DNA from 4 places in the Pseudescherichia vulneris genome. Region 1 is predicted to be linked to each of the others. Evidence: predicted binding sites of a transcription regulator. Region 1 holds the regulator's gene; each other region holds the start of a gene.
What was found. The regulator PurR, encoded in region 1, represses purine synthesis genes. The targets are predictions, from matches to a motif close to CANGCAAACGTTTGCNTG.

Region 1 (2,203 bases):
GATTTTCATATTTTGACTCCAGAATTGCCGTGTCGACAGGCGACACCGTCACAGAAGCCAAAAGCATGACATTTATCACAAAAAAACAGAAGTTATCAAACTAACAAAAGTTTATTGCCATTTTGCTAACAATTAGCAGGGGAGTAGCGGAGATAACAAGCAGAGGGAGAGGACTCTCCCTCATACTGAATCAATTTAACGCAGCGGTCAGCGCACCGGCAACAATCAGGCCCAGCACAACAACGGTGGTCATCAGGGAAAACTTCAGATCTGCACTCATCAATTTCTCTCCATTCTTATTACCCCACAAAAAGTGAGCTTGCGCATTTTTACACATTTATGGGCAAAAATCTTCTTTGATTTGGGGTGATATGCGTTTTAACGCTTCCCCTTTTCATCAAGATAAGACAAAATTCCACGCTAAATTTATTCGCGTACCGGCCATAGACCCCTCCTGACGTTCCGTGTCGTTTTCCCGGCGAATCGCATCCCCAAAAGTTGCGTGCAGGCTGAGTAGAGGCAAACGTTTACCTACACTATTTTCAGGAGCTTACGTCGTGGTTTGGAGTGACATTGAATGGCAACTATAAAAGACGTAGCGAAACGAGCAAACGTTTCCACCACAACCGTATCACATGTTATTAACAAAACTCGCTTTGTGGCAGAAGAGACGCGTAACGCGGTATGGGCAGCCATTAAAGAGCTGCACTATTCACCCAGCGCCGTGGCCCGCAGCCTGAAGGTTAACCATACCAAATCGATCGGCCTGCTGGCGACCAGCAGCGAAGCGCCCTACTTTGCCGAGATTATCGAGGCGGTAGAGAAGAACTGCTTCCAAAAAGGCTACACCCTGATCCTGGGTAATGCCTGGAACAACCTGGAGAAGCAGGGTGCCTATCTGTCGATGATGGCGCAGAAGCGCGTCGATGGCCTGCTGGTGATGTGTTCCGAGTACCCCGCCCCGCTGCTGAGCATGCTGGAGGAGTATCGCCATATCCCCATGGTCGTGATGGACTGGGGTGAGGCAAAAGCAGACTTTACTGACTCGGTGATCGATAACGCCTTTGAAGGCGGGTATATGGCTGGTCGCTATTTGGTCGAGCGCGGCCATCGTGAGATTGGCGTGATCCCTGGCCCGCTTGAGCGCAATACCGGCGCGGGTCGTCTGGCTGGTTTTATGAAAGCCATGGAAGAGGCGCTGATCAGCGTGCCGGAGAACTGGATTGTACAGGGCGACTTTGAACCTGAATCCGGCTACCGCGCGATGCAGCAGATCCTCTCCCAATCGCACCGCCCTACTGCCGTATTCTGCGGCGGCGATGTGATGGCGATGGGCGCGCTCTGCGCCGTTGACGAGATGGGGCTGCGCGTGCCACAGGATGTCTCGCTAATCGGCTATGATAACGTGCGTAACGCCCGGTTCTTCACCCCTGCACTGACTACCATCCACCAGCCCAAAGACTCGCTGGGGGAAACCGCCTTTAATATGCTGATGGATCGCATCGTGAATAAGCGTGAAGAGTCCCAGTCGATTGAGGTTCATCCTCGACTGATCGAGCGCCGCTCGGTCGCTGACGGTCCCTTCCGCGACTATCGCCGTTAAGATCGCACCGCTAAAAACCTCGGGAGCCGGTTACTCAGGCTCCCGCAGCCACTCCCGATTAAGCGTTTCGCTATCGCCTAAATAGTCCAGCAGCCAGCCCAGCGCGGGGGAATTATCGTTTTGCTGCCAGGTCAGGCAGCAAGCAGCATCCGGAAACGACTCTTCCAGCTGGAGCTCCACCCACTCGCCGCGATCGAGCCACGGCCGCGCAAAATGGCCTGGCACCATACCGATGCACAGTCCGGCGCTCAGGCATTCTGCTGAAGAGGTCCAGTCCGGCACCACCATTCGCCGCTGGTTGTCCAGCAGCCAGGTGATCCTTTTAGGCAGCAGACGGGAGGTATCTTCCCACACCAGCGATGGCCAGCCGCGCAGAAGATCGTCACTCAGCGGGCCACGCCTGCCCGCCAGCGGGTGATGAGCGGCCACCACGCAGCGCCAGTTGAGCATTCCCATATCGCGAAAGGCAAAGCGCCCGCCCACCGGTATGGCCTGGGTCGCCCCGATGGCCAGCTCCACGCGCCCATCGGCCAGCGCATCCCAGACGCCATTAAATACCTCTTTCGACACCAGCAGCTCCACGTCTGAAAAGTGCCGGTA
Region 2 (2,203 bases), 720 kb from region 1:
GGTGAGCTTGTCGCCGATCTGCTTGCCGATATCACCGTCGATAATTTTGTGCATGTGGTCTTCATCGCGGAAGACGTAGGGCAGCGTAAAGACTTCGATGTCCGGCAGGATCGCCGCCACCGGTGCCATGGAGACGCGGATGATATCGATAGCGCCCATCTGCGCCTGCTCGATCATCTGCTTTTCATCCCCAAGCACACCGCCGGGAAAGACTTTAATCTCCAGCTTGCCGTCGGTTTGCTGTTTCAATTTTTCGCCCATCTGCTCTACGGCCACCACATTGGGATAACCCTGCGGATGAACATCGGCAGCTTTGATGGTTTGGGCGGCAACAGAGGAGGCAAAAGCAGTCAGGCACAGAGCGGCTAACAACGGCTTCAAGGTCGTTTTCATTGAGTCAACTCCAGGGTAGTGAGGTAAGCGGCAAACAGCGTTTTATTTTTACGCTTAAAAACTACACTACGCCCGGAGAAGCAGGGGTGAAGCGGTTCACAAAAGTAACAAGATTGTGAAACGATGGTTCAATTATGTGACAACAGTAGTCCAAATAGCCTCTACCGCAGCAGTCTACTGCCCTTTACGTAACAGGTAACGATACGGCAACGCCTCTACCTGTTGAGCGACAAGCTCGTGCTCCATAAAGCGGCAAAAGCCGGGAATGTCGCGCGTAGTGGCAGGATCGTCGGCGATAATCAGTAAGGTTTCCCCAGCCTGCATAGTGCGTACGGTTTTGCGTACCATCATCACGGGTTCCGGGCAGCGCAGCCCCTGGGCGTCAAGCGTATGGTCTGGCGTAGTAAAGAGATCGGTCATTTTTAGCTCATCTAATCAAAAACCGCTGTAGTTTACGCCGCGATTATCGCAAAGCAAACCAAGTTAACGATTGCGTGGATATTAACCATTGCAAAGCGGTTTCAAAGCAGTATGATGCGGCGGTTCAAATTGGGTTCCCTCACCCCAACTCTTAAAAAGGTCACAATATGACGCAGTTCTCGCAATCTCAGCGCATGAAAGCGCTGTTCTGGCTATCGCTTTTTCATCTGCTGGTGATCACCTCCAGCAACTACCTGGTACAGCTGCCGATCTCGGTGTTTGGTTTCCATACCACCTGGGGCGCGTTTAGCTTTCCCTTTATTTTCCTCGCCACCGACCTGACCGTGCGTATTTTTGGCGCACCGCTCGCCCGGCGGATCATCTTTGCCGTCATGATCCCGGCGCTGATTATCTCCTATATCGTTTCGTCGCTGTTTTATATGGGCAGCTGGCAGGGCTTTGGCGCGCTGACCCACTTTAACCTCTTCGTCGCCCGCATCGCCGCCGCGAGCTTTATGGCGTACACCCTGGGGCAGATCCTCGACGTGCGTGTCTTTAACCGCCTGCGTCAGAATCGCCGCTGGTGGCTCGCCCCGACGGTCTCCACGGTGTTCGGTAACGCCAGCGATACTATCGCCTTCTTCTTTATCGCCTTCTGGCGTAGCCCGGACGCGTTTATGGCCCAGCACTGGACCGAAATCGCGCTGGTGGACTACAGCTTTAAGGTGCTTATCAGCATTCTGTTCTTCCTGCCGATGTATGGCGTATTGCTGAATATGTGCCTGAAAAGACTGGCGGATAAATCTGAAATTTCCGCGTTGCAGGCCAGTTAAAGGTACGCTTCCTAACTTGTGATAAGATGGGCCTATGAGCCATTTTGGCCGTTTATCGAAAGGAAGAAGTCAATGCGCAATCTGGTTAAGTACGTCGGGATTGGCCTGCTGGTATTAGGGCTGGCGGCCTGTGATAACAACGACACGAAAACGCCTGCACAGGGTGCCGCGCCGGAGAGCAACGCGACCGGGCAGCCGGTAAGCCTGCTGGACGGTAAAGTCACCTTCTCCCTGCCTGCCGACATGAGCGATCAGAGCGGCAAGCTGGGTACCCAGGCGAACAATATGCACGTCTACTCCGACGCCACCGGCCAGAAAGCGGTGATTGTGATCGTTGGCGATACCACCAATGAAGAGCTGCCGGTGCTGGCGAAACGTCTGGAAGACCAGCAGCGTAGCCGCGATCCGCAGCTGCAGGTGGTGACCAATAAATCCATCGAGGTAAAAGGTCACACGCTGCAGCAGCTGGACAGCATCATCTCCGCGAAAGGCCAGACCGCCTGGTCCTCCGTGGTGCTGGGTAAGGTTGATAGCAAGCTGCTGACTATTCAGGTGAC
Region 3 (2,203 bases), 3.1 Mb from region 1:
CCAGCCAGCCAGCTCTTTCACTTCCGCTTCTTTAAAGCCGCGACGAGTTACAGCCGGAGAACCGATACGGATACCGGAGGTCACAAACGGGCTCTTCGGATCGTTTGGCACGCTGTTTTTGTTCACGGTGATGTTGGCGCGGCCCAGGGCAGCGTCAGCTTCTTTACCGGTCAGGTTCTTATCAACCAGATCCAGCAGGAACAGGTGGTTTTCAGTACCGCCAGACACCACTTTGTAGCCACGGTTAAGGAACACCTCTACCATCGCTTTGGCGTTTTTAGCAACCTGCTGCTGGTAAACCTTGAACTCTGGCTCCATCGCTTCTTTCAGCGCAACCGCTTTTGCCGCGATAACGTGCATCAGCGGGCCGCCCTGCGCGCTTGGGAACACAGCGGAGTTCAGTTTTTTGTACAGCTCTTCATCACCGCCTTTGGCAAGGATCAGACCGCCACGCGGGCCCGCCAGAGTTTTATGGGTGGTGGTGGTCACGACGTGTGCGTGCGGAACCGGGTTCGGGTAAACGTCTGCGGCAATCAGACCCGCAACGTGCGCCATATCAACGAACAGGTAAGCACCGATGCTGTCTGCGATTTCACGCATTTTTGCCCAGTCGACCACGCCGGAGTAAGCCGAGAAGCCACCGATGATCATCTTCGGCTTGTGCTCTTTAGCCTGCTTCGCCATGTCTTCGTAATCAATTTTACCGGACTCATCAATACCATAAGGGATGATGTTGTACAGTTTGCCGGAGAAGTTAACCGGGGAGCCGTGAGTCAGGTGACCGCCCTGCGCCAGGTTCATACCCAGAACGGTATCGCCCGGTTGCAGCAGCGCGGTGTAGACCGCAAAGTTAGCCTGGGAGCCAGAGTGCGGCTGAACGTTAGCGTAGTCTGCGCCAAACAGCGCTTTGGCACGGTCGATAGCCAGCTGCTCAACCACGTCGACGTATTCGCAACCGCCATAGTAGCGTTTGCCCGGGTAGCCTTCGGCATATTTGTTGGTCAGCTGAGAACCCTGAGCCTGCATAACGCGCGGGCTGGTGTAGTTTTCGGAGGCGATCAGCTCAATGTGCTCTTCCTGACGTACTTTCTCTTGTTCCATCGCCTGCCACAGTTCGGCATCATAATCGGCAATGTTCATTTCACGCTTTAACATCCGCATCTCCTGACTCAGCTAACGGTAATTTTCAATGGCCCTCGGGGCACCGGCGACCAGTATAACCGATCCATTTTCTGATAACAGGTCTTGACACGGGTTTTTACGCAAACGATTGGCTCCGCGTGGCGCAAGGGTTTGTCATGCAAGAGCCCACCTCCAGAATCACGATTTCTTTTCAAGTTTATCGTGCAAATTTTTCATGACATTTCAACGTAACGGAAATACGCTATTAACCATTTACAATGCAGGGGAACTTTTATAAGATGCATTTAAAATACAACTTATAGAAATAATCAATAAGGAAAAGGCAATGCTCGATGCTCAAACTATCGCAACCGTAAAATCCACCATTCCCCTGCTTGTCGAGACCGGCCCGAAGCTGACGGCGCACTTCTATGACCGCATGTTTAAGCATAATCCAGAGCTGAAAGAGATTTTCAACATGAGCAACCAGCGCAACGGCGACCAGCGCGAAGCGCTGTTTAACGCCATTGCCGCCTATGCCAGCAATCTTGAGAATCTCCCGGCGCTGCTGCCTGCGGTAGAAAAGATCGCCCAGAAGCATACCAGCTTCCAGATCAAACCTGACCAGTACAACATCGTCGGTGAACATCTGCTGGCGACCCTTGATGAGCTGTATAGCCCAGGTCAGGAAGTACTGGAGGCGTGGGGTAAAGCCTACGGCGTGCTGGCAGGCGTATTCATCAACCGCGAAGCCGAGCTGTATGAAGCGCACGCTACCCAGCCCGGCGGTTGGGAAGGCACTCGCGCTTTCCGCATCGTGGCGAAAACGCCGCGCAGCGCATTGATCACCAGTATTGAATTTGAGCCGGTCGACGGCCAGCCAGTGGCCGAGTATCGCCCAGGCCAGTATCTCGCCGTCTGGCTGAAACCGGAAGGTTTCCCGCATCAGGAGATCCGCCAGTACTCTCTGACCCGCAAGGCCGATGGGAAAGGATATCGTATCGCCGTGAAGCGCGAGCAAGGCGGTCAGGTGTCCAACTGGCTACACGATGAAGCGCGCGTGGGTGACGTGGTCCAGCTG
Region 4 (2,203 bases), 3.6 Mb from region 1:
TGTAGCCCAGCGTCGGCGAGAAGGTGCCGCTGGTGATAATGCCTTCCTGCGAGTTGCCGCTGGCGTCGGTGAAACGCACCGGCAGTTCGTTACGCAGGACGCCTTTTTCGGTCATGATCAGGCCAACCAGCTGTTCGGTGCCTCTTTCACGCTGTACTTCCAGCGCTTCGCGGCCAATAAAATCGCGATCGGCTGGCTCCCAGGCAATGGTCCAGCCCATGTTCGCCGCCAGCGGCGAAACGCCTTCGTCCATCTCCTGGCCATAGAGGTTCATACCCGCTTCCAGACGCAGCGTGTCGCGTGCGCCGAGGCCGCAGGGCTTCACGCCTGCGCCAACCAGCGCCTGCCAGAAATCTGCCGCCTGCTCACTCGGCAGCGCAATCTCATAGCCTGCCTCGCCGGTGTAGCCGGTGGTGGCGATAAACCAGCCGTCCGACTCCACGCCAAAGAAGGGCTTCATGCCAGCCACAGCCTGACGCTGGGCATCGGTAAACAGACCTGCTGCTTTCGCCTGGGCGTTCGGCCCCTGAACGGCGATCAGCGCCAGATCGTCACGCACGGTAATGTCGATATCAAAAGGTGCTGCGTGCTGGGTGATCCAGGCAAGATCTTTTTCGCGGGTGGCAGAGTTCACCACGAGGCGGAAGTGTTCTTCGGTAAAGAAGTAGACGATCAGGTCATCAATGACGCCACCGGAGGCGTTAAGCATACCGCTGTAGAGTGCCTTGCCCGGCAGGGTCAGTTTAGCCACGTCGTTGGCCAACAGATGGCGGAGAAACGCCCGGCAGCTGCCGCCGCGCAGATCGACGATGGTCATATGCGAGACATCAAACATACCGGCATCGGTACGCACCGCGTGGTGCTCATCGATCTGTGAGCCGTAGTGCAGGGGCATCATCCAACCATGGAAATCCACCATGCGGGCACCGCACAGCGTGTGTTGTTCGTATAAAGGGGTTTGCTGAGCCATCTTTTCCTCATTGAATAAGCGGGGCCAGGATAAATAAGGCGAAGTCGTAAGCACGTAAGCCTCGGTTCCAGACGGCGACGCAAACGTTACCTTTCGCCTGAACTTATCATCGAACAGCGGGCATAACCATAAGCAACAATGTTCCATCACATTAGCTTATGACCTAAAAGCCTGAAGCGGGCGGCAGGATATTACACTGGTATAGGCCTGTTAGTTTGCGATAAACATCATAAAACAGACGATGGATACCCAATAAGCCAGCGCATTACGCGGCAAAGCGCGCAGATTTCAAGAGGGAGAAATTTCAGTAGATGAGAAAAAGTAATCCGAAAACAGGGGTGAAATTAGAATATTTCAAATGAGCGAGCACGTCCCTCTCCACGGTTGGAGAGGGAAAGTGTGATCGAGTTAACGTAACCACTCTGGCAGATCGTTCAGGCCCATCGCCTGGCGAATAAGCTGCGGCTTAACCCCCGGCAGCGTGTCGGCCAGCTTCAGGCCGAGATCGCGCAGCAGCTTTTTCGCCGGGTGCGTACCGGCAAACAGCTCGCGGAAGCCCTGCATACTCGCCAGCATCACTCCGGCGCTGTGTTTACGGCTGCGTTCATAGCGACGCAGGTAGAGGTGCTGGCCGATATCTTTGCCTGCCCCGTGCAGACGTTTCAACTCGTTGACCAGCTCAGCGGCATCCATAAAGCCAAGGTTTACGCCCTGCCCCGCCAGCGGATGGATGGTATGCGCTGCATCACCCACCAGCGCCAGCCGATGTGCGGCAAACTGGCGTGCATAGCGCCCCGTCAGCGGAAACACCAGCCGCTCGCTCTCAACGTGGCAGAGACCGAGGCGGTTATCGAACGCCATGTCCAGCGCCTGGTTGAAGGTCTCTTGCGTCGCCTCCTGCATCCTTGCCGCTTCGAGCGGCGGCAGCGACCAGACAATAGAGCAGAGATGCGGATCGCTCAACGGCAGGAAGGCCAGGATGCCGTCGCCGTGGAAGACCTGACGCGCCACCGCTTCGTGAGGCTCGTCGGTGCGGATAGTCGCGACCAGCGCATGATGACGGTAGTCCCATGAGGTGAGCGCAATATCGGCTTTTTCGCGCAGCCACGAGTTAGCCCCATCCGCGCCGATCACCAGACGTGCCGTCAGCATGCCGCCATCCTTCAGGGTTAAAAAGGCTTCGTTTTCGCCCCAGGCGACCTGCTGTACGCCAGTGGGTGCCATGAGCGTGAC

Region 2: the regulator PurR is predicted to act here: its motif matches at 873-890, upstream of tusA (sulfurtransferase TusA).
Region 3: the regulator PurR is predicted to act here: its motif matches at 1,260-1,277, upstream of glyA (serine hydroxymethyltransferase).
Region 4: the regulator PurR is predicted to act here: its motif matches at 1,047-1,064, upstream of gcvT (glycine cleavage system aminomethyltransferase GcvT).

Annotation. Positions count from the first base shown of each region.
Region 1 covers NZ_LR607338.1:473,879-476,081, forward strand. Annotated here, with positions in the region: gene FN633_RS01850 (MFS transporter) at 1-9, opposite strand, end outside; gene cydH (cytochrome bd-I oxidase subunit CydH) at 191-280, opposite strand; gene purR (HTH-type transcriptional repressor PurR) at 578-1,603, shown strand; gene punR (DNA-binding transcriptional activator PunR) at 1,634-2,203, opposite strand, start outside.
Region 2 covers NZ_LR607338.1:1,197,992-1,200,194, forward strand. Annotated here, with positions in the region: gene FN633_RS04910 (TRAP transporter substrate-binding protein) at 1-393, opposite strand, end outside; gene tusA (sulfurtransferase TusA) at 568-813, opposite strand; gene FN633_RS04920 (7-cyano-7-deazaguanine/7-aminomethyl-7-deazaguanine transporter) at 981-1,646, shown strand; gene FN633_RS04925 (DcrB family lipoprotein) at 1,719-2,203, shown strand, end outside.
Region 3 covers NZ_LR607338.1:3,584,979-3,587,181, reverse strand. Annotated here, with positions in the region: gene glyA (serine hydroxymethyltransferase) at 1-1,155, opposite strand, end outside; gene hmpA (NO-inducible flavohemoprotein) at 1,469-2,203, shown strand, end outside.
Region 4 covers NZ_LR607338.1:4,073,465-4,075,667, forward strand. Annotated here, with positions in the region: gene gcvT (glycine cleavage system aminomethyltransferase GcvT) at 1-970, opposite strand, end outside; gene ubiI (FAD-dependent 2-octaprenylphenol hydroxylase) at 1,379-2,203, opposite strand, start outside.